Regions from separate parts of the Cutibacterium sp. LaCa_89 genome, predicted to be linked through region 1. Evidence: riboswitches for the same ligand, from Rfam matches in the RefSeq annotation. Region 1 holds a riboswitch; each other region holds the start of a gene.
The links. A riboswitch is a leader RNA that binds a small molecule or an ion and turns the genes downstream of it on or off. The one in region 1 is predicted to bind cobalamin.
Positions count from the first base shown of each region.

Region 2: it holds a riboswitch for cobalamin, as region 1 does, so the genes downstream of both, ACP8LP_RS03400 (ABC transporter substrate-binding protein) here and cobI (precorrin-2 C(20)-methyltransferase) in region 1, are expected to answer to the same signal.
Region 3: it holds a riboswitch for cobalamin, as region 1 does, so the genes downstream of both, ACP8LP_RS09355 (prenyltransferase/squalene oxidase repeat-containing protein) here and cobI (precorrin-2 C(20)-methyltransferase) in region 1, are expected to answer to the same signal.
Region 4: it holds a riboswitch for cobalamin, as region 1 does, so the genes downstream of both, ACP8LP_RS10670 (ribonucleoside-diphosphate reductase subunit alpha) here and cobI (precorrin-2 C(20)-methyltransferase) in region 1, are expected to answer to the same signal.

Region 1 covers NZ_CP190889.1:504,066-509,675, reverse strand. The annotation lists gene cobJ (precorrin-3B C(17)-methyltransferase) at 1-1,768, opposite strand, end outside; gene cobM (precorrin-4 C(11)-methyltransferase) at 1,765-2,736, opposite strand; gene cobI (precorrin-2 C(20)-methyltransferase) at 2,733-3,461, opposite strand; cobalamin riboswitch at 3,448-3,675, opposite strand; gene ACP8LP_RS02260 (cobyric acid synthase) at 3,692-5,152, opposite strand; gene cbiB (adenosylcobinamide-phosphate synthase CbiB) at 5,154-5,610, opposite strand, start outside.
Region 2 covers NZ_CP190889.1:730,759-736,368, reverse strand. The annotation lists gene ACP8LP_RS03410 (ABC transporter ATP-binding protein) at 1-201, opposite strand, end outside; gene ACP8LP_RS03405 (FecCD family ABC transporter permease) at 198-1,232, opposite strand; gene ACP8LP_RS03400 (ABC transporter substrate-binding protein) at 1,229-2,242, opposite strand; cobalamin riboswitch at 2,284-2,469, opposite strand; gene ACP8LP_RS03395 (hypothetical protein) at 2,504-2,704, opposite strand; RNA gene rnpB (RNase P RNA component class A) at 2,721-3,102, opposite strand; gene ACP8LP_RS03385 (zinc ribbon domain-containing protein) at 3,163-3,900, opposite strand; gene ACP8LP_RS03380 (ASCH domain-containing protein) at 4,095-4,301, shown strand; gene ACP8LP_RS03375 (aminopeptidase P family protein) at 4,307-5,610, shown strand, end outside.
Region 3 covers NZ_CP190889.1:2,032,374-2,037,983, reverse strand. The annotation lists gene ACP8LP_RS09355 (prenyltransferase/squalene oxidase repeat-containing protein) at 1-1,158, opposite strand, end outside; cobalamin riboswitch at 1,144-1,384, opposite strand; gene ACP8LP_RS09350 (leucine-rich repeat domain-containing protein) at 1,608-4,145, shown strand; gene ACP8LP_RS09345 (tetratricopeptide repeat protein) at 4,276-4,974, opposite strand; gene ACP8LP_RS09340 (VWA domain-containing protein) at 4,974-5,610, opposite strand, start outside.
Region 4 covers NZ_CP190889.1:2,312,977-2,318,586, reverse strand. The annotation lists gene ACP8LP_RS10675 (ribonucleotide-diphosphate reductase subunit beta) at 1-106, opposite strand, end outside; gene ACP8LP_RS10670 (ribonucleoside-diphosphate reductase subunit alpha) at 143-2,707, opposite strand; cobalamin riboswitch at 2,820-3,011, opposite strand; gene ACP8LP_RS10665 (DUF1707 SHOCT-like domain-containing protein) at 3,087-3,710, shown strand; gene ACP8LP_RS10660 (NADH:flavin oxidoreductase/NADH oxidase) at 3,742-4,842, opposite strand; gene ACP8LP_RS10655 (YciI family protein) at 4,913-5,191, opposite strand; gene ACP8LP_RS10650 (MarP family serine protease) at 5,397-5,610, opposite strand, start outside.

The DNA.
Region 1 (5,610 bases):
CATTGCGGATGGCATCGACGGCGCGCGGGGTGAGAAGATCTCGCGAGCCGGGCCCGAGGCCGACGACCGAGAGGTGACCACGAGCCGGGATGCGACCGACGGCGCAGGTGGCCTCGGGAGTCTTGGTCTTGTGGACCAGCAGCTCGGCTCCCTGGCACAGCACGGCAGCCTCGCTGACACTCGGTGTGCCGACCTCGCGTGCGACGACGTCGGAGGGAGTCGGGACATCCTGGGCGGCCAGCTCCTCCGCGGACTCGGTGCGGTAATCGACGCCGAGCTGATTCGCCAGCTTCACGAGACCGAGCTCACCGGCCTTGACCTCGTGGGAGACCAGACGAGTGACCGATCCAAGAGCCAGACCGTTGTCAGCGAGGGTCTTCTCGAGAAGCTCTCGCAGCGGTTCGACCTCGGTGCCCTTGTTACATCCCATCCCGACGACCAGGCAGTTCGGGTGCAGGACGACGGTGGGCAGGTCGTCACCATGGTCAGTCCGAATTCGCTCTGCGACCCGCTCGGAGACGATGATTCGGGCGACCGGGGATTCAGCATCCTCGGTGACGTTCTTGGGCAGTGGGGGCAGCGGCCAGGGCTGTTCGCGGATGACCAGCACCGGGCGTCCGGCGATGATCGATCCGGTCACCCCGGCGACGTCACCCTCGTAGGCCCAACCGAGCTGATCGAGGGCCGGGACACCGAGGGAGTCGGTGGCGGTGGACACGACGGCGGTGCCGCCGAGAGCCTCGGCGATGGTGCGGGAGAGCTCGTTGGCCCCACCGACGTGGCCACCCACCAATGGGATGGCGAAACGGCCGGCCTCGTCGACGACGACCACACCCGGGTCGGTCTTCTTGGACTCCAGCAGCGGGGCGATGATGCGCGTCGTGGCACCCAGGGCCAGGTGGGAGACGATGAGGTCGCACTCGCCCCAGGCCGCCGCCAGCCCGGTGCGGGACGGTCCGACGTACTTCTTGGTCTCGCGCTTGAGCACGTGGTCGATGGCCTCGGCGTGGGCCGCCGCGGCGTCGGAATTGATGATCTGTCCGATGATCGGGTCACGGTCCGAGCCGTCCGGGTTGGTGTCGACGCCGGGCTGGGGGGCCTCGGGAGCATTGACGTTGACGTCACCGGCCAGCTCCGGGTTGATGCCCAGGGCCGCCGGGGAGTCCGGATGATGCTCGAGGACCAGCACGACGTTGGGGCTGAGGATGTCCGCGTCAGCAATGACGGCCCTGGCTGCTTCCTCGTCGAGGACACGCACCCGCTGGCCCTCCTCACCGATCTTCTCAGCGAGGACGAAGGTCTTGCCGCGACCCGCGAGCCCGTCGACCAATTCCGCCAGGCCTCGGTTGGGGGCTGTCAGCACGCCCACCTTGGGATGGATCTTGGCAAGCCGGATGGCGGTCTCGATGTCCTTGGAGTGTGAGGAGACGAACTGGGCGTCGTCCCAGGGCAAGGCCACGGCGGCGAAAGCAGCCTGCAAGGAGGTCGGGGCCGTCACGACCTCGACCTTGAGACCGGCCTGGCGGATACGTCGCACCACACCGAAGAAGAGCGGGTCACCGGAGGCGATGACAACGACGTTGGCGTCGTCGGGCAGGGACTGAACTCGCTCGACGGCAGGGCCGATGAGGCCGAGCTTCTGACGCTTCTCGTCGGGAACGTTGAGGGCGTCAAGGTGACGCTGACCTCCGACGACGAGGTCAGCATCGGCGACCTCCTGGCGCAAGGAGTCGGAAATGGTACCGAGATATCCGTGGACGCGAATCATGAATTGTCCTTCGTGTCGGAGTTCGTGGGGTTCTGGTCGTAGACGCCGCGAGTGCCGTGGGCCTTGAGGTCAGCGCGGGCCTGGGCGTCAGCTCCGCGGTATTCGTGACGGAAACCGGGGTGGTAGAGGTGGCTGCGAGTCTTGATCGGGCCCTCTGCCAGGGCCGGTCCGACGAGGACGACGGCGTGCTTCCACAGCTTGTGGTTGCGCATCGTCTCCGAGAGGTGGGCCAGGTCGCAGCGGAACATGATTTCCTCGGGCCAGCTGACCGCGTACCCGATGATGCAGGGAGTCTCGGGCAGGTAGCCTCCCTCCAGCAGGGCATCCTGAAGAGCCTTGTTACGGGCCGCGGAAAGGTAGATCGCCATTGTCGCACCGTGACGGGCGAAGGAGGCGACGGTCTCCCCGTCGGGCATGGGGGTCCGCCCGCCCTCCAGTCGGGTGAGGACGAGTGACTGGGATACCTCTGGGACGGTGATCTCGACGTCCATCCGGGCGGCAGCGGCCGAGAAGGCCGAGATGCCCGGGATGGTCTCGAAGTCGATACCGATGCGACGACACAGGTCGCGCTGCTCGGCGGTGGCGCCATAGATGGACGGGTCACCGGTGTGGACCCTCGCCACCACCAGCCCCTCGTCACGGGCGCGGGTGTAGAGAGGCTCGAGGTCCTCCAGCGGGATGGAGGCGGAGTCAATGAGCTCGGCTCCCGCCTTGTGACGGGCCACCATGTCGGGGTGAACGAGGCTGGAGGCCCAGATGATGATGTCAGCGGTCTCGATGACACGGGCTCCGCGCAGGCTCACCAGGTCCGGAGCGCCCGGTCCGGCACCGACGAAAACGACCCTGCCTGCTCCCTCGGGGATCTCCCGCCACGGTACCGGAGGCGGCTCGATGGCGTTGTGGTCCAGATCCTCCAAGACCCTCTCAGAGGCGTGCTGAGTGGGTCGTGCAGCTTGAGGTTCGTTCACAGTTTTCCTCCCGTGATGGTGCGCTCTGGAGTGGTGAGGACGGTCGAGAAGTACGGCAGAGCCTGAGTATCAGCGACCTCACCGAGGGTGACGATCTGCTCGGACTCCAGCGTGACGTCGGTGCCGATGACAGCCTGACGATCCCGCTGCCGCAGCTGCTCGACAACGTCTGGGAGTTTGCGTCCCCCCTTGTAAATCGCCACTGAGTCGACGAGGTCGAGGACCTGGCAAAGTTTTTCCATCCCGACGGTGGCCGGGACGAGGGCCAGGACCTCCTTGCCCTCCACCAGCGGGCGCCCGGACGCCGCCGACAGGGCCTGCATGGCGGTGACACCTGGGCTCAGCTCGACGCTGACGTCGGGGAGTCTCTCCTCGACATTGGCGCGCAGGTAGGTGAAGGTGGAGAAGACCGTCGGATCGCCGACGGTGGCCAGGGCGACAGTGCGAGCCCCTTCGTCGAAGGCCGTGATCGCCGCATCGGCGGATACCTGCCAGGAGGCCCTGCGCTTCTCGCCGACACCAGACCTCTCCCGCATGGAGAAGGGGATGCGCTTGATGCGCTCGACGATCTCCGGGGCGACGGCAGTGATGATGGTCTCGGCACGTCCGGGACCGTCGGTGGTGGCCTCGGTGTAGGGCACGAGGATGACATCAGCCTCGCGCAGGATGCGCACGGTTCTCAGGGTGACCAGCTCTGGGTCACCCGGCCCCACTCCGACCCCGATGAGGGTTCGTCCCGACTTGTGGTCAGGATGTACAGGGGCATAGCTCATGACGGCCTCCTCAGGTGTCCTCGCCCGATGACGTGCGCAACGAACCGTTCGAGTGTCTGGCTGCCATCACCGCGGCGATGGTCACAGTGGCGGGACCGCGCCGGACTCACACCGGCTTCCTCGAGATCGGTCGTTGTATCGATCCTCCCACATCGTGGCACCACACCACGACACGGCCGGGGTCAGCTCCCGCCTGCCAGGGAGAACAGACGGTCAAGACCGAGATGCTCCTCAACGGCGTCGGCCAGCACGTCGATCATCTGCTCGCGGCGCTGCCCATACCCGATGGCACCCTCCACCGGGTGCCACGCCGATCCGGCATGCTCGGCAGCCTCGGCCAGCCAGGCGCGCCGGAAATCGTCACATTCGAAGGCACCATGCCACATCGTCCCCCAGACACTTCCGACGCGGACTCCGTCGAGGAAGGGCTCCCCCGCCGACAGGTCGACATCCATTCGGCCGTGATGGATCTCGTAGCCGCCGACCTCGATCCCCCGCCAGGATCCGCTCGGGATGGCCAGGGTCTTGTCGGCACCGAAGGTCACCTCGACCGGCAGTAGCCCGAGTCCCTCGGTTCGCTCGGTCGGCGATTCCTGACCCTCGGGGTCGAGGATGAGGCGGGTGAGCATCTGGTAGCCGCCACAAATGCCCAGCACAGTGCGACCTTGACGGGCACGGCGGGCCACGACCTCAGCGATTCCGGTGGACCTCAGCCACTCCAGATCACGCACGGTGGACCGCGATCCGGGCAGGACGAGCACGTCGGCCAGTTCGCAGGTGTTGGGGTTGGTCGTCACCTGGACGTCGACCCCGGCCTCGGCGGCCATGGCGTCGACATCGGTGGCGTTGGAGATTCTCGGCAGCCGGACGACGGCAACCCGCAGATCGTCGGTGGAAACGGAGTTCCCGTCGTGACGCCAGCGTCCCACCTCCAACGCATCCTCACCGTCGAGCCACACCTCGGGGACCCAGGGCAGCACCCCAAAACTCGGCATTCCGGTGCGACGAGTGATCTCTTCCAGACCAGGAGCGAGAACGGACTCATCACCGCGGAATTTGTTGATGACGTACCCGGCCAGCAGGGAACGGTCCGCGTCGTCGAGCAGCGCCCAGGTGCCGAAGAGGCTGGCGAGCACCCCGCCGCGGTCAATGTCCCCGACGAGCACCACCGGCAGGCTCTTCTCCCTTGCCAGTCCCATGTTCGTGTAGTCACCGGCACGCAGGTTGATCTCGGCCGGGGAGCCCGCACCCTCGCAGATGACCATGTCGTGGGCGGCGGAGAGCTCGTCGTAGGCGGCCCATGCGGCTTCCGCGAGGTGACGTCGTCCGGTGGCGTACTGTCCCGCTTCCAGCACGCCTCCCGGCGTGCCACGCAGCACGATGAAGGAGCGACGATCGGTGCCAGGTTTGAGCAGCACCGGATTCATGGCTGATTCCGGAGTCACCCTGGCGGCGCTGGCCTGCAGGTACTGCGCCCGGCCGATCTCGGACCCGTCGGGGCAGACCATCGAATTGTTCGACATGTTCTGGGCCTTGTAAGGAACGACGTCGATCCCGCGACGCCACGCGGCCCGGCAGAGGGCAGTGACGACCAGCGACTTCCCGGCGTCAGAAGACGTTCCGGCGACGAGGATTCCACTCATCTCACTTCTCCTTCGCGCTCGAGTCGTAACGACGAGGCAGGATGCCGCCGTAGAACCTGAGGTGGGCGATGGCCGCTACGCCGAGGCAGGCGGCAGCCGTCGCCATCCCGGTGACCCCGGTGACGAGGTCGGCAGCGTCCGCGACCTTCCGACCGTCCGGGCGTGCGCCGTCTCCCAGCAGGGGACGATCCTCGTGACGATTGCCGTAGTAGACATTGCGTCCGCCCAGTTGCACCCCGAGGGCGCCCGCCCAGGCCGACTCGCACCATCCCCCGTTCGGACTGGGGTGATGGCCATGATCACGCATCATGATCTGCACTGCCCGACGCCGGTCTCCCCCGACGGTGGGCGCCAGCAGGCAGGCGAACAGTCCGGTCAGCCGGGCGGCAGGGAGATCCAGCAGATCGTCAAGGTGGGCGGCAACCTTCCCGAAGTTCTCGTAACGCTCGTTGTGGTGT
Region 2 (5,610 bases), 230 kb from region 1:
CAACCACACCCGCCCCGCGCTGGGCTTCCGCAACCCGGCCAGCAGGTGCAACAGGGTCGTCTTCCCGGATCCGTTCAGCCCGATGACCATCGTCATGACCTTTGGCCGAATCTCCACGTCGACCCCGGACAAGATCGTCGTCCCGTCGACCGTCCAACCAAGATCCTCAGCTCGCAACGTTGCTGCTGTCCCGGCACTCATGATCGAGACGCCTGTCGACGCAGCAGGACGACCAGCACCGGGGCTCCGACGGCCGCAGTGATGACCCCGACGGGAATCTCGGTGTCAGGGCGCAAGCACCTCGCTGCGGTGTCGGACCACACCATGAGCAGGGCCCCGACGAGGGCCGACACCGGTAGCAGCCGGGCGTGTCGCGGCCCGGTCCAGAACCTCACGATGTGTGGGACCGTCAGCCCGACGAATCCGATGGGGCCGACGAAGGCCACGCTGAGAGCGGTCAGCAGGGCGGTGCCAACCATGATCATCCAGCGCACGGTGTTGACCGGTACTCCCAGGGACATCGCGCTGACGTCACCGAAGGCGAAGGCGTCAAGGGTGTGGCACAATGCCATCCCGGCGATGAGGGCCGGAACGGTGGCGACGGCCAGGGTGATCGTCGATCCCCATCTCACACCGGTGAACGACCCGAGGGTCCACGACAGGGCTGATCGAGCTGCGTTCGACTCACCACACACCATGATCATCATGGACACCGCCGCGCCGCACAACTGTCCGACGGCCACCCCGGCCAGGATGGTCCGGCTGGCGGGTAACTCCCCGGACTTGCCAGTGGCCATGGCCAGCACCATGACCAGGGCCCCGACCGCCCCGCCGAAGGAGGCCAGTGTCATGAGGACGGACTGCCCCAGAGTGCTGGAGATTCCGATGATGAGGATGAAGACCGCACCCACCGAGGCCCCACTGGAGATGCCGAGCAGATAGGGATCGGCCAGGTCATTACCGGTCAGGGTCTGCAGTACCGCGCCGCACATCGCCAGCAAAGCGCCGACGGCCATCGATCCGATGACGCGCGGAGCCCGCAGCTGCCACACGATCTGATCATCGAGAACCGTGACGTCGGCGCCCTCGATGAGACGGAATCGCCGGGCCACCACCCTCGCGACATCATGGACAGGAACGTGTACCGCCCCGGTCCCGAGCACCACGAGGACACTGCCGACCAAGGCCATGGCGAGGATGCCGGTGATCAGCCAACTACGCTGACGACTCACTTGCCGGTGATCTTCGCCAGACCGTCATTGAGGGTCTTCGCACCGTCCACGAGTTCGGCACCAGGGGTGCTCTGGGAGAACGGCACGGTGACGAATTTGTTCTCCTTGACGGCCTTCATCTGGCTGAGGACGGGGTCCTTCCTCATATAGTCGATCTTCGACGTCGCCGTGGACCAACTGGCATCGGCGACCACGATGACCTCAGGGTTGGATGCGACAATCTTCTCCCAGGAGCCGTCTGCCCAACCGCCGTCGAGATGGGCAAAGAGGTTCTTGGCACCGACAGCGTCCATGAGGAGCTGGGGTCCGCCATGTCCGGCGCCAATGAACGGAGTCTTGTCTCCCGAGTCGAACCAGACGATCGACGTCCCGGTGCCGTGCTTGTTCCCGGTGACCTCCTTGAGGGCATCTCGCTGCTTGGAAATGGCCTTGTCAGCCGCATTCTTGACGCCGATGAGAGTCCCCACCTCGGTCATTTCCTTCCAGACGTTTTCCCAGGTGGTTTCGGCCGAGGGCGTGCCCTTGGGGCAACCGAAGGGGCTGATGTAGGTGGCAATTCCCTGTTTCTTCAGCTCATCACGCGTGCCGACGGCCTTGTCCGTAAAAGCGCTGGAATACGAGGACAGCGCCAGATCAGGCTTGGCGGCCAGGAAGGTCTCCTTGGACGGGTACTCCTTGGAGAGCACCTTGACCGAGTCATAGGCCTTCTTCCACTTCGCCGGGATCTCACTGTCAAGGTAGGCGGTGCCGACGAGTTTGGACTCCCCGCCGATGGCCAGCACGTCCTCAGTGGCTCCCTGATTGAGGGTCACTGCCCTCGTGGCGGGCTTGTCGAGGGTGACCTGCTGTCCGCAGTTGGTGATGGTGATCGGACCAGAAGCCGACGCTGAGACCGAGGAAGACGACGATGACGCGGAGTCCTTGGGGGCACCGGCACAGCCGGCGAGCAGGACGGCGGGAAGCACCGATGCCACGAGGACGCGGCGAAGGGATGACGGGATGACGGGCATGAGTAAGCCAGCTTTCTGTGTTCGGCGTGCGCGACCGGGTACCGACAGGACGGCGTCAGGTGGTCTTCGGGCTCGACCTCGTCTCCGTTCCCGGCTCCTTCCCAGTGCTCATGGCACCAGTGGCGTTCGCCGGGGCAGATCAGTCATACCGCTGCGCGTCAGCTCCGGCTTCTCACCGGATTCCAGCGCTGGTGGGGTCACCAGCAACCTGACGTGAGCATGTTAGCATCCGCTTCGTATGCCCTCCTCCAAGGAGTTACCTCACTTGAACAGGTCACCGAAACGCATCGTCGTCTTCCGGTAAACCTTGTTGTAGGCGGCTCGACGTGGATCTCGCAGCCAACCCATTCCCTTACGGCCATAACCGGGAATGAGGGTGCGCCTGACAGTCCTCGTGACTCGACCACGCGTCCTGGCCGAGATGGTTCTGGACAGGCTGGGAGTACGAATTCCGAACTTCATGGACCCGATGATAGAAGGGACGAGCCATCCTGTAAGCCGGGTTCTGTGGCCCCTCAGGGCCGGTGATCATCCATCTGTGAACGCCATTACTGGCATCCTCCAGCCTTCCGGCTGCGCAGCCTACCCGGACGCTCAGGCGAGCAGCCCTCGAACACGTCCGCGACCTCGTGGTCTTCTTGGCCTTGCTCCGAGTGGGGTTTGCCGTGCCGTCACCGTCACCGATGACGCGGTGGGCCCTTACCCCGCCGTTTCACCCTCACCGGCCCGAAAGCCGGCAGTTTGTTTTCTGTGGCACTGTCCCGCGGGTCACCCCGGGTGGGCGTTACCCACCACCCTGCTCTGTGGAGCCCGGACTTTCCTCGACAGCTCAAGACTGCCGCGATCACCCGGATGGCTCGTCCGACCGTCGATTCTACGGTCATTGCCGCATCGTCGCCACACGGGCAACGGCGCAATTCTCAGAGAGACTCCTCGGTGCGCACCAGAATCCGGTCGCACTCCTCGCAACGCACGACGTCGTCCTCGGCGGCTGCGACATAGGTGCGCAGGTCAGCCGGATTCGCAGCAATGCCACATCCCTCACACACCCCGTGGACGAGCTTGGCACACCCCATCCCGGTGCGCTCGCGCAGCATCTCGTAGAGCTTGAGGAGATCAACCGGGACACCACCCGCCTGGGTCTCGCGAGACCGGCACAACTCGACCAGCTCGTCGTCGATCCCCTTGAGACCGGCATCGCGAGACGCGAGGACGGTGCGGATGTGGCCATCCAGCTCGATACGACGACGATCCGCGTCGGAGTGAGCGGCTTCGGCGTCCTCGACGGCCTGCATGGCATCGAGCTCGGCGTCCTCCAGCAGGCTGATGCGTCGCCCGAGATGCTCGATCTCCTCGGTCAGACCCTTCAAGGCCTTGTGGTCGGTGACGGAACCGGAATCGACGGTCTTCTGATTGCGCTCCATGCGGGCACGGGCCGGCTCGAGGTCGCCCTCGATGCGCTCCTGTTCCATCTTGGCGTCCGACAGCGCGGTCGACTTGGCGACGACCTCCTCGGCAAGGGTCCTGCGCTGGACCGCGAGGTCCTTGAGCTCGGCCAGCTCGGGCAGGGTCTGACGACGGTGCTGGGCACGGGCGATCAGACGGTCAGTCCGTGCAAGATCGAGAAGCTTCCACTGATCCTGTGCCGCGGCTTTCACGCTGACCTCCTGCGTTTCTGGCCCCGTTGAGCAGGCCCTGTTGACATGTGGGGTTCAGCCTACCTCCCGTAGGTAGGGGGATGCGCGGGGACGGCACCCTGCCTGACGGCGAATTGGTTTCCCCGGTCCGATGCGGGACCGTCTCGTGGCGGCCATCCTTTCCGGTGGGATCACCACCTCATGTCTCAGGGGGAATGCGACCGCTTCGGGGGATGCCGTCCGTCGGCGACCGGCAGGTGGTTGTCGACTCTGACGGCAGACGGGTGTGCGTCATCGAACACACCGACATCGACCTCGTTCCCCTCAAGGACACCACTGACGAGCCAGTCGTCGTCTGCCAGTACTTCCATGTCATCGGCACCTACACTGGGAGTCACACCATCAACCAACGGAGGTCCTGACACATATGACCGAGACGAGGTCGTCAGATCTGAACGAACAGATGAAGCAGGCCGAGGAGCAGAAGGTCCCCAAGCGTCAGACCCCGTTCTCCAAGGCCTTCGTCGAGTTCATCCCCACGGACTGGGCCCCCTACCCCGACGAGCTTCCTGAGCCGCTGGGCTCCGTGCCCTCGGCGACTGCTCACCGTGACGCCCTGGCCGCCCGCTTCGACGGGGACCGACTCGTCATTCCGGCTGGGCATCTCATGCGCCGCAACAACGACTGCGACTACCCCTTCCGTCCCAATACCGCCTTCGCCTACTACTCGGGCCTAGGCACCGACCGAGAACCCAATGCGGTGCTCGTCGTCGACACCACCGCCGAGACCCGAGACGTGCTGTACTTCAAGCCGCGTGCCCCGCGCACGGACCGAGAGTTCTACGCCGACCCGACCTACGGCGAGATGTGGGTCGGCAAGCGTGAGTCCTTGGAGGAGATGTCGGCCATGACGGGGCTCACCTGCCGCGACATCTCTCAGCTCAACAGTGCCTTGGCAGCCGGCGACGTGACGGTTCGTGTCATCCGTGACGCCGATGAGAACGTCACCGCGACCGTCGACTCCCTACGCCCCGAGGGCTCCGAGGAGGCCGACGAGGAGCTCTACGAGTTTTCCTCAGCCGCGCGTTTCTGCAAGGACGACTGGGAGGTCGAGCAGCTGCGCGACGCCTGCCTCAAGTCCAAGGTCGGCTTCGAGTCCATGATCGCCGAGATCCCGGAGGCCGTGCGCAAGGGACGCGGTGAGCGCTGGATGGAGGGCACCTTCGGACGGGTCGCCCGTCACCTCGGTAATGAGGTCGGCTACGGCTCGATTTGTGCCGCCGGTGACCACGCCAACACCCTGCACTGGGTGCGCAACGACGGGGACCTGCGTCCCGGGGAGCTCATCCTCATCGATGCCGGTGTCGAGGTCGATTCCCTCTACACCGCCGACATCACGCGTACCCTGCCGATCTCGGGCACGTTCTCCCCGGCCCAACGTCGGGTCTACCAGGCCGTCCTGGAGGCCCAGGACGCCGCCGCTGCCGTCGCCAAGGTCGGACACGACCACGCGGAGATCCACCAGGCGGCCATCCGCGTCATCTGCGAGTACCTCCACGAGTGGGGCATCCTGCCAGTCAGCGTCGAGGAGTGCCTCTCCCCGGAGGGCGGCCAGCACCGTCGTTGGATGGTCCACGGCACCTCCCACCATCTCGGCATGGATGTCCACGACTGTAACCAGGCACGTCGTCAGGACTACTCCGGACCGCTCAAGAAGGGCATGTGCGTCTC
Region 3 (5,610 bases), 1.2 Mb from region 1:
AGTGGGCTTGGTGGTTGGGGTGGTTGTGCAGGTTGGGGTGTTTTTGGGGGTTTTGCCGGACCATGTTGAGGCGTAGCCGTGGCCGGTGATGGCCATGATGGCTTGGTCGGTGGCCATGATGTTGGGTTCGTGGTCGTTGCGTTGGGCTTGCCATGCGCCGACTTTCGTGAGGTTTTGTTGGCGGATGAGCCATTGCTTGACGGATTTCATGTCCTCGCCACGCTCGGCGAGGGCGCTGGCGAGCATGCCGGTGGAGTTGGCTGCGGAGTAGGTTTCCCAGTAGTCGCCGTCGTCGTGGGTTTTGGTGTTGATGGCCCATGTGGTGGCGTTGTTGGCGGCAGTGTCGATTTTGGTGTGGTAGCCGTCTGGGATGAGGTGGGGGTTGCGTTGGAGGAGGGTGAGGTCGGACAGGGCGATGCCGGTGTAGTCGGGGTCGCCGACGAAGGTTTTCGTGCCGTCTTGGTTTCGTTTGGTGTATCCGAAAGCGCCGGCATCGTCACCTTGGGTGCCTTGGGTGGACAGCAGTTTGTCGAGGATCTTCGTTGGTACCGGGCGGTTGGCGCGGGTCAGTGCGATGGTGATGAGGTGTGGGCCCCAGTACATGGTGACGCGGTTCTTCATGCCTGGGCTGTCATCGTTGATGTAGCTGGCGAGCTTGATCCAGAGGTTTCCGGTTTCCTTGCCGAGGAAATAGGTGGGATCCTCGCCGAGAATTTCGGCGGTCATGATCACCTTGGCCAGGCCAGCCGGGTTCTTGTCGACGTACTTCGGGCCGGCTTCCTTGAGGGCTGTGGTCATTTCCTTGACGACGTCGGGATGGGCGTCTGAGCCGACCAGGGCGATGATGCCGTCGGCGATGCCGCCGGCCTGTCTGTAGTTTGTCGGGTCTTCCTGCCACTTCTGGGCGAGCCAGTCGGCGGCTTTGGCGACGTACTTGCTGGTGGCGGCGGTGTCGTTGACCGATCCGGCCCACATGGCACCCTTGACCGGGTTGGCCGGCGGATCGAAGCAGTAGGGAGCAGAGCCGTCATCAATGGTGGCGGTGATGGCTGCATGGGATGGCGCGGGCTGCGGGTCAGCGAACGCTGGTGCCGCGAACGGCGATGCGACGAGCGCACCGGCGGCGAGGCCGGCGACCCATTGATTGAGCCTGGTCATGTGGCGGGCCTTCTTCCTGAGGCTGCGTTGCGCTCCGGACGGGAAGGGCCCCTGAGTCGAACTCACCGCAGTCCTCGACGGTGTGTGATATTCCTTCGACAACCCAGGTACTCCGACTCGGGGGTGGGCCCCTCACGGTTGCGGGTCAGTTCCGGATTCACACCGAATTCCCCTGCGGTCGCGGTGTCAGTCTAGGCTTGGCGCCACCACATGTCCACATTCGGGTTCGGCGACGAGAACACCTTATGTTAGGATCTTGGTGGTTTCATCGATGGGGAACCTGGTGTGAATCCAGGACTGTCCCGCAACCGTGTAGTTCGACAGAGATGTCGGCAAAGTCGGATCACCGTCGTTGAGATGTCTCGTACTCAATTCCGTCGTGGACAGCGGAATGGTCGGTCCTGTCTTTGGATGACGACGAAGCGTCCACGCAGTGAAAGGCAGGACCTGTGAGACGGTTCAAGGGGTTGGCCGTGGTGTTGTCTGTGGCCATGGCCATACCGATGGCCATCGTGTCATTCGTTCCGGCGTCGGCAGCACCGGCGACGTCGTACGACGATGAGGCGCAGAAGTGCATCGATCAGAAGCACGTGTTCGTGTATGCCGAGCGTGATGACGGGCATGTCGACACCGGCTGCGCGTCGAAGTTCTCCACTGGGGTGGAGGCGTTGAAGTCAGCCGGTTTCGACATCGGCAGCACCGATTTCGGTGGCGACCTGGGAATGTTCATTGATTCAATCAATGGATATCCGGAGAACCCCGATAAATTTTACGCCTATTGGGGTTATTTTCATGGTCAGCCGGCTGGTAGGAATGCCGAGACAAAATGGGAGTACTCGCAGCTAGGTGCCAGCAACTACCACCCGAAGCCTGGCTCGATCGAGGCCTGGCATTACATGCTCATTGATGGCCCGTGGGAGGTTCCTCCGACCTGGAAGCCGAAGGTTGATCCAGCCCCGACGACTCCGGTAGCGTCCTTCGAGATTCCTGATAAGGCCCTGCAGAAGTGCATCACTGACAAGTTGGACACCACTACCCCTTCCAAGGATCAACTTGCTGGCGTGACGAGCCTGAGTTGCCGGAATATGGGAATCAAGGACCTCACCGGCCTTGATCGGCTGACCGGTCTGGGAAAAGCCTTTCTGTCGGGTAACAAGATTAGTGATCTCAAGCCGTTGGCCTCCTCGACTGGCATTTTCAGCCTGGATGTCAACAGCAATGAGATCACCGACGTCGCGCCTCTTAGGTCCTTGACGAAGCTGTCCCGGCTGGACGTCGGCAAGAACCACATCCGTGACCTATCCGCGCTCAAAGACATCAAGGGTCTAGGTGACGCCGACATCACCTCGAATTTCCAGGCCGTTGACGGTGACTCGGCCACCGCCGGGGTTCAGGTCCCCGTCCCGACAGCTGTCGACCATCACGGTACGACCTTCGTGGCCGACCGCGAAGTGCCTGAGGGTGTCAAGATCAAGGGCAAGAACGTCACCTATCCCTCTGCTGGCGACTACGTGTGGCAGTTCCGTGACGCCTCGACGTACTTCAACGGGTCCATCACTGTCCATGTCGTCGCGGCTCCCGAACCACCGAAGCTCGTCGATATCCCCGATGCGAACTTCAAGTCCTGTCTCCAGGATGCCGTAGGTGCCGGTAAGCCGCTGACGGCTGAGAATCTTGGTGCGCTGACTGAGGTCAAGTGCATCGACAAGGGCATCAAGGACATCACCGGAGCTGAGGCCCTGACGAACATCAAGACCCTGTACCTGACGACCAACGAGATTGAGAGCGTCGATCCGCTTGCCGGTCTGACGAAGCTCGAGACGCTCTACCTGCCCAACAACCACGTCAAGGATTTGGCTCCGCTCGCGGGTCTGGGGAATCTCAGGACGATGAGCCTGGATCAGAACCCCATCACCACGGTGAAGCCGCTGTCCTCGCTGACGAGTCTCACGGACCTGACGATCAACCAGAACAGGCGCGGCAAGTACAAGTATCCGGGCATCACCAGCCTCGACGGGCTGGGCGCGCTTCCCAAGCTTGCCCGTTTGGTGGCGAACAACAATGTCAACTTGGCCGATCTGTCCGGGATCTCCGGTACCACCTCATTGAAGAAGCTGTTCCTCAACGGTGACAAGGTCTCCGACCTGACCCCTATCAAGGGGTTGACGAACCTCGTTGAGGTCGGTTTCGACAACAACGAGATCTCCGATGTTTCCGCTCTGGCCGGGATGAAGAATCTCACCAAAGTGGGGCTCAGCTCAAACCACATCTCCGACCTGTCCCCGCTGTCGGCCGTGAAGAGCATCGCATTCATGGGTCTGCGTGCCCGATGGCAGACTGTGACGGCCGCGCCCGTTCTTGCCCAGCAACAGGTTGCGGTTCCGATGGCGAAGGCTGCCGACGGCTCCAAGGCTGAATTCATCGCTCCTGAAGGTGTGACGGTATCGGGTGACACAGTGACTTATCCAGAGGCCAGCGATGGTTACACCTGGACGTGGTCGCACAAGGACGCCGCCAGCCACTCCGAGGACTTCACCGGGACGTTGATTCAGCCTGTGACGGCTGCGGTTCCAGCGCCGACTGTCACCCCTACGGTGACTCCGACCCCTACGTCGACGGAGACCCCGACCGTTGTGCCGACTGCCGCCCCCACCGAGACGCCCACGGTGTCCCCGACGATGACTCCCACGGCCGTTCCTACCGGAACTCCGACTGTCGCCCCTACGGTGACTCCGACCCCTACGTCGACGGAGACCCCGACCGTTGTGCCGACTGCCGCCCCCACCGAGACGCCCACGGTGTCCCCGACGATGACTCCCACGGTCATTCCTACCGGAACTCCGACTGTCGACCCTGCGGCAACACCGACTCAGGCTCCGTCGACCTCTCCGGACAAGCGCGGACCTCATCAGGGCAACATCCCGGTGAATCCGTCCTTCCCGGACGATCTCACGCGCCATCTTGGACTTCCTTCTACAGGAGTCTGATTTTTGGGTGACAGAGGGGCCCCGCCACTACGGCGGGGCCCCTCGTCATCTCGCGCGCGGGTCGTGCCAGACGATGAGATCTGTTCGCGGCCACGGCTTCGAGTTCCGGGGATGGACGCGTACCGGTGAGCTACCACGTCCTTCCAGTGCCGGAACCCGAGTCCTTCTGGGAGGTATTGGCCTGGTCGAGCGCCTTCTGACGCTGTTCCTGAGCCTTCCTGAGCTTATCCTCGAGCTCATCTTTCTTGTTCTGCTGACCGGAGGAATCCGCTTCCTCACCGGCATCTCCTCCGCCACCATTCTGGCGCTTGCGATCGAGTCGAGACCTGGTGTTGCTCGCCGCAGCTTTTTGGGACGACGAGGTGCAGCTCGCGTCAGTGAGTACATCCTTGCCCTGACGCCACCGCACGAGGGCTTCGTCGCGGTTGTCGGCCTCGGCATAGCGATCAGCCGACGCCTCCAATGACCACGCCCAGTTCAGACGAACCCAGCACTGCTCCTCATCAGGGGCCAGACCGGCGGCCTTCTCAAACTTGCTGGCAGCCCCGTCGTAGTTGCCACGGGTGTACCGAGCGACCCCGGTGTCATAGGGGGCGATCCATTTGTCGATGGTCGCCAACTTCTCGGCGGACGTGAACTTCCCCTCGGCGCTGGCGGCATCCCCCCGGCCAAGGTCCGCTCGTCCATGATCAACGAGGATCATTGTCCGCGCGGGAAGAACTGCTGCCGCGAGGGCGACGAGGGTGACGACTCCAGCTCCAACTCGTAGCGTCCACGGTGTCCTGACGCCGTGCATGCCACCACGTCCTGGTCTTTCCAGGGTCGCCATCACGTCACCTCCTTGTGCATCCGACGCCATGCCCGCACGCTGAGCCAGGCATCCGCCATCTCGCAGATCAGGGCGGTTGCGGCGAACCACCAGGCCCAGTGGCGAATGCGTCCAGGCTGTCGATTTACCGGCTGCTGGAGCGGGTTCTCCCACCAGGCCACCTTGCTGGTGGCATCGCGCTGGAGGAACCGTCCGCCCATCTGCCCGGCCATGGTTCGCAAGGTCTGCGGATCAGCATGGGACACCGCAGCCGAGCCATTCCTGGTCACCTTTTCAGTGGCACGAGGGCGAATGGGCATGGTGCCTCCCGAGGTCGTCCCGTAGCCGAGGACCAAGCCGCCGTCGATGAGTCCGGAGATGTCGGAGAAGCTGTGTGGAGCCGAGGACGCCGTCTGCTCGCCGTCGCCCATGTATACCAGATACCTCTTCGCGGCGGGGCGGCTTTTTCGTGCCATGACGAGCATCCGGCGGGCCAGTGGCTCGGCCAGGCCGATGTCCGTACCGGTGGCGTTCACCGTTTCTCGCCAGCCCAGGGTCTCGGCGAGGGCGCGCAGAGCGGCTGGGTCGGTACTGGGAGGTAGAGCGATCCGTGCCTGGTTGTCCGAGGCGATGACGGTCACCCGTGCTGACGGCATC
Region 4 (5,610 bases), 900 kb from region 1:
TGGGGAACCACGTGTTCGCCACGGCCTGGTTGTAGAGGTCGTAGGCCCACGGGTAGATGACGGGCTTGAGCAGCAGCCCTTCGTGGATTCCGGATCCAAGGATCATGGTGTTCTCGCATTCAGTGGGGGGAACGGTCGTCGGTCACTGGCAGGACTCGCACTGCAGGCGTTCCTGGGGGTCCACCGGGCAGGAGGTGCCGTCGACGAGATCGAGGGCCATGACGGGTTCGGCGTCGAGTGCCTCGGTCAGGGGCTTTTCGATGGTCGTGGTGCTGGTGTCACGTCGTGCTGCGGTGGCGAACCCACGACGAGGACCGTTGCGATGTCCGGCAGCCTTGTTGACCGCCACCGTTGACTGCTCGGCGGTGTGACGGGGCAGCATGTGGAGGTAGTAGGTCGTCTTGACGCCCATCCGCCATGCTGCGGTGTAGAGGTCCTCCATGTCACCGACCGACCGGGAGGCCAGGTAGATGTTGCGGCTGATGGCCTGGTCCACCCACTTCTGCGCCCTGGCGGCCACGTTGAGGTAGGCCATTGGATCCAGGGTGAAGGAGGTGCGGTACAGACGTCGCAGAGATGCCGGGATGGCCTTGATCTCGCTGGGATCCCCCTGACGGCGCAGCAATTCCTCGCGCACCTTCTCCCACAGCCCGAGGTCCTTGAGGTCGGCCACCAGGTTGCGGTTGACCTCGAGGAACTTCCCGGCCGAGGTGGCTCGGGAGAACATCTGGGAGAACTGCGGGTCCAGACCCGGCGTCGTGCCAGCGAGCAGGCCGATCGACGCGGTCGGGGCGATGGCCATCAGAGTGGCGTTGCGCATCCCGTGACTCACCTTGGTACGCAGCCCGTCCCAGTCCATCCTCGTCACTCGGTCGACGTCAACGGGAATGCCACGGTCGCGCTCCAGGAGAGCCAGGGTGTCGACCGGGACCATCCCCTCCGACCAGCCGGATCCTGCGAACATCGGGTACGAGCCACGCTCGGTGGCCAGATCAGCGGAGGTGTCGATGGCGTGCCAGCTGATGAATTCAATGACCCGGTCGACGATCTCGCAGGCCTCGGGGGAGTCGTAAGGAATCCGCACCTGCTCGAGCATGTCCGTCAGCCCCATGACGCCCAGGCCGATGGCCCGGTTCTCCACGTTGGATCGCTCGGCCTGAGGCACCGCCGAAGCGGTGATGTCGACGAGGTTGTCGAGGTGGCGCACCGCCAGCCGAGTGGTGGCGGCCAGTTGGTTCCAGTCGATGCGACGTTTCCCGCGCGGCCCGACGAGGTGTCCGGCGAGGTTGACCGAAGCCAGGTTGCACACCGAGGTGTGGTCGCGGTCCTGGGGCAGGCAGATCTCGGTGCACAGATTCGAGGAGTGGATCGTCCCGGTGGTGCTGTTCAACGCGCGGGTATTGACGCTGTCCTTCCACGTCAACCACGGGTGGGATGTCGTCTGCAGACTCACCAGGATGGCTCGGAACTGTTCGCGGGCCGTGGTGCGGTGGAAACGCTTGATGTGGCCGGCCTCGGCCTCGGCGATGTAGTGGGCGTAACGCTTCGAGAAGGCCGACCCGGTGAGCTCGGTGAGATCGGGGGTCTCGGCGGGGTCGAAGAGGTACCAGTCCTCGTCCTTGGCGACGCGTTTCATGAACTCGTCGGAGATCCACACCGCGGTGTCGGCGGTGCGGGTCCGCCGGTACGGGTCACCGGAGTTCTGCCGCAGATCGAGGAACTGCGGGAAGTCCATGTGCCAGTTCTCCATGTAGAAGCACAGTGCGCCGAGCTTTTTGCCTCCGCGGGAGACGGCCCGCAGCGTCGAGTCGATGGTGTGCATGAAGGGGATCGGACCGGTCGACGCAGTGTTGTCGGAGCGAATAGGTGACCCCTCGCAGCGCAGGTCGGACATCGACAGCCCGATGCCGCCGGTGCCCTTGGTGATCCACATGACGTCACGGATCGTCCGGGCGATGTGCTCCAAATCGTCCTCGGTGCGCATGACGAAGCAGTTGGACAGCTGACCAGCCGGGGTGCCCGCGTTGACAAGGGTGGATCCAGCCGCGAGATGACGCAGGTTACTCATCGAGTCGTAGAGGGCGAGGGCAGAGGAGGTGGGATCGTCCTCGGTGAGGCTGAGCCCCATCGCCACGCGCATCCAGAAGTACTGCGGTACTTCCAACGCTCGCTGGTCGGGGGTACGCAACAGGTAACGGTTGACCATGGTGCGCACGCCGGTGAAGCCGATGAGGTCGTCACGGATGGGATCAAGGGCCGTGGCGAGGGCGTCGAGGTCGAAGAGCCGCCCCAGTCGCTCGTCGAGGTGGCCGTCGGCGACGAGTTTGTCGATCGTGCGCGGGAAGCAGGCATGATGGAGGTCTCGCACCCGCTCGGGGCCGGCGTCACCGAGACCGTCGTGGGTGTCGCCGAACACCTCCTTGTACAGCTTCTTGACGGCGATTCGGCTAGCAATGGTGTCGAAGGCGGGGTCGTCCTTGGCATTGCCCAGAGCCACCTGGATGACGGCCTCGTCCAGGGCGTCGGTGGTGATCCCGTCGAACAGGGTGATCTCCACCTCGGCCTGCAGCAGGGTTGCCCGGGCAACGGCGTCGTCGAGCCCACGGGCTGAGTCAATGATGGATGCAGCGACTTCGTTGCCGTCGTAGGGGGCCAGGGATCCGTCGCGCTTGCGGACGCGGATGGTCGAGATGGGGTCGGCGCTCATTGCAATTCCTCCGTGCGATGCCGTAGGCACGCGACCGGGCGGAATGCGGCGGGGACACTGGTCCCCATGAACGCTGCGACACTTCCCGCGAGATCGCGAACCGGGCCCCGCGGTTGCGGGACCACACCTGGCAGGTCTTCGGACTCACGAGCACTTGTTGCCTACTGGCCGTCGCTTCCCATGCCGAAGCACAGTGCATGATGACGGCGGTCGTTCTCGTACACCGCTGCGGGGCAGCTCCGGATTCTCACCGGATTCCCTCTTGGCCCGTGCGAACACGGGAACCATGTGCACTCGCCACTATATGAACGCTGATCAAGGCGAGTCAACGCGAGGCCTGGAGAGCCTTGGGTGTGTGTGGCTGTCCTAGACTTGCGACGTGACGATTCCCGATGACTGGCGGATTGGTGACGCCGAGCGCGCCCGGGCATCGGACATCCTCGACGAGGCATGGACGTTGGGAAAGCTGACTCGCGACGAGCATGCGGAGAGGGTGGAGGCTGCTCTGCAGGCCCGTACCTATGGCGATCTGGGCGGGTTGCTCTCTGACCTTGGCGCGACGGTCGGGAGTGTGGCCGTCCCCGCTCGTCCTGGCCACGGCGAGGTGGTGCGGATCGTCCCCGGTCCGGAGGCTGACCACATGACCTGCATCATGAGCGACACGGTCTGGGCCTCGGGGCGGACGATGGCCAAACTCACCACCGTCACCGGGTTCATGGGGGATCCGTGCTTCGACCTGACCTCCATGCCGTGGGCAAGTCGTCACATCACCATTGACCTGACGATCGTTATGTGTGACGCGACTTTCCTGGTGCCCGACGGGGTGCGCATCGAGGACTCGATGTCGCGAGTGCTCGGAGACCTCACGGTTCGCGGACTCTCCCAGCCGGGGCTGGATGGCCCTGTCCTCACCTTGCGCGGGACGAGCATCCTCAGCGATGTTGACATCCACGGCCCTGGATCCAAGAAGTACGCAAGGCTCAGGAAGAAGTGGAATCGCTGACGGTCGACCGGCGACGGGATCGTCAGTCGTGTCAGCGCCACGCCCCACGGAACCTGGCCGGATGCCATGGGGCGTCCTCGTTGGGAACACCCAGCTCATGGGCGGCACGCAACGGCCAGTTGGTGTCGCGTAGAGCCGCCCGTCCCACCATGATGGCGTCGGCGCTGCCCTTCTCCAGCAGCTCCTCGGCCAGCTGTGGGGTCCAGATCATGCCGACGGTGGCTGTGGGAATATCCGCCTCGGCGCGCACCCGAGCCGCCAGGTCAGCCTGGTAGGCCGGGGCGACGGGGATGGGGGCCGACGAATTGCCTCCTGAGGAGGCGTCGAGCAGATCGACCCCGGCTTTCGCGAAGCGCCGCGACAGTTCGACGGAGTCCTTCACCTGCCAGCCGTCGTCCCGCCAGTCAGTGACCGACAGGCGCGCCAGCAAGGGCATGTCTTCAGGAATGGCCCCACGCACAGCCTTCGCGACCTCCAACGGCAGGCGAACACGTCCGTCGAAGTCACCGCCCCAACCGTCGGTGCGGGTGTTGGACAGCGGCGAGTAAAACTGGTGCAGCAGGTAACCGTGGGCGCTGTGAAGTTCGACGGCGTCGAATCCAGCGTCCACAGCACGCGCGGCGGCGGCGCGGAAGTGGTCGACGACCTTCTCGATGCCGTTCTCGTCAAGGGCGTTGACGGGCAGGCCGACGTACTGCTTGCCGTCAGCAGGGGCGGTGGTCGGACCGACGGGAATCCAGCCGCCCTGCTCAGGGGGTACCACGCTGCCATGGAATCCCGGCCACCACTTCTCGGTGGAGGCCTTCCGGCCGGCGTGACCGAGCTGCACGGCGATCTTGCCACCAAGCTCGTGGACGGCATCAGTGACGGTGCGCCAGGCAGCCACTTGGTCGTCATTCCACAACCCGGTGTCAGCAGGGCTGATGCGGCCTTCGGGGCTGACCGCGGTGGCCTCGGCGACGATGAGGCCGAAGCCACCAGCGGCAAAGGACCCGTAATGGATGAGATGCCAGGTGCCCGGGATCCCGTCGTGAGAATCCACCGCGTACTGGCACATCGGTGGTAGCCAGGCGCGGTTGCGAACTGTCAGGCCACGGAGAGTGAGGGGCTGGAACAGCAGAGGTGACGTCATGACTCCATGACACCACGCGTTTCAACCTTCATCCCGTCAATCTCGACCGCCAGCCAGGTTGGCAGCCGTGTCAGACGTGGTGGTGGTAATTCGGCTTCCACTCGCGCACTGAGGTCACCTGGACAGCCGTCTTGGGGTAGGGGTCAGCCTCCAGCAAATGATCGAGAGCATCGCGGTCAGGCACGGTGTAGATAAGCACCGCTCCGCTGCCGTCAGCCAACGGGCCGGCATTGACGAGCTGGCCACGTTCGCGCATGACATCAAGGTTCTCCAGATGGGCCGGGCGCGCGGCCATGCGCTCCTCGGAATGGGCGGGATCATAATGGGTTTCGACGATGAAAACTGCCATGACCCAATGCTATTGGGACATGGACCGGAACTGAAGCGTTGAGAAGGCGTCGGACGTTGACGCGTCATCGTGTGGCATGGGATGCCCTGGGATGCCGCCACAGTGTCGGTGCTTGTCAGATGACGTTTCGGGAAATCAGGGTGGCAAACGTGCGCGGAACCGTCCCACGACGGGAACATTGGGCGCTCAAGATTTTGACACCAGCTCAGCCAACGGTGCACCAGCCGGTCGCAGCCGCGGTGGTGTCGTTGGCCCCAGCACGGATGAACTTGCGAGTCTGGTTGTTCGACAGCGCGTACCCGGTCTGCGGCTGGGCGGTGGACCGGGCGAAGATCGTGCCGGCGACCTTGCCGTCCGTCGTCAGCAGTGGCCCACCCGAGTTGCCCGGACGTACCGTGCCGCGCAGCGAGAGGATCTCG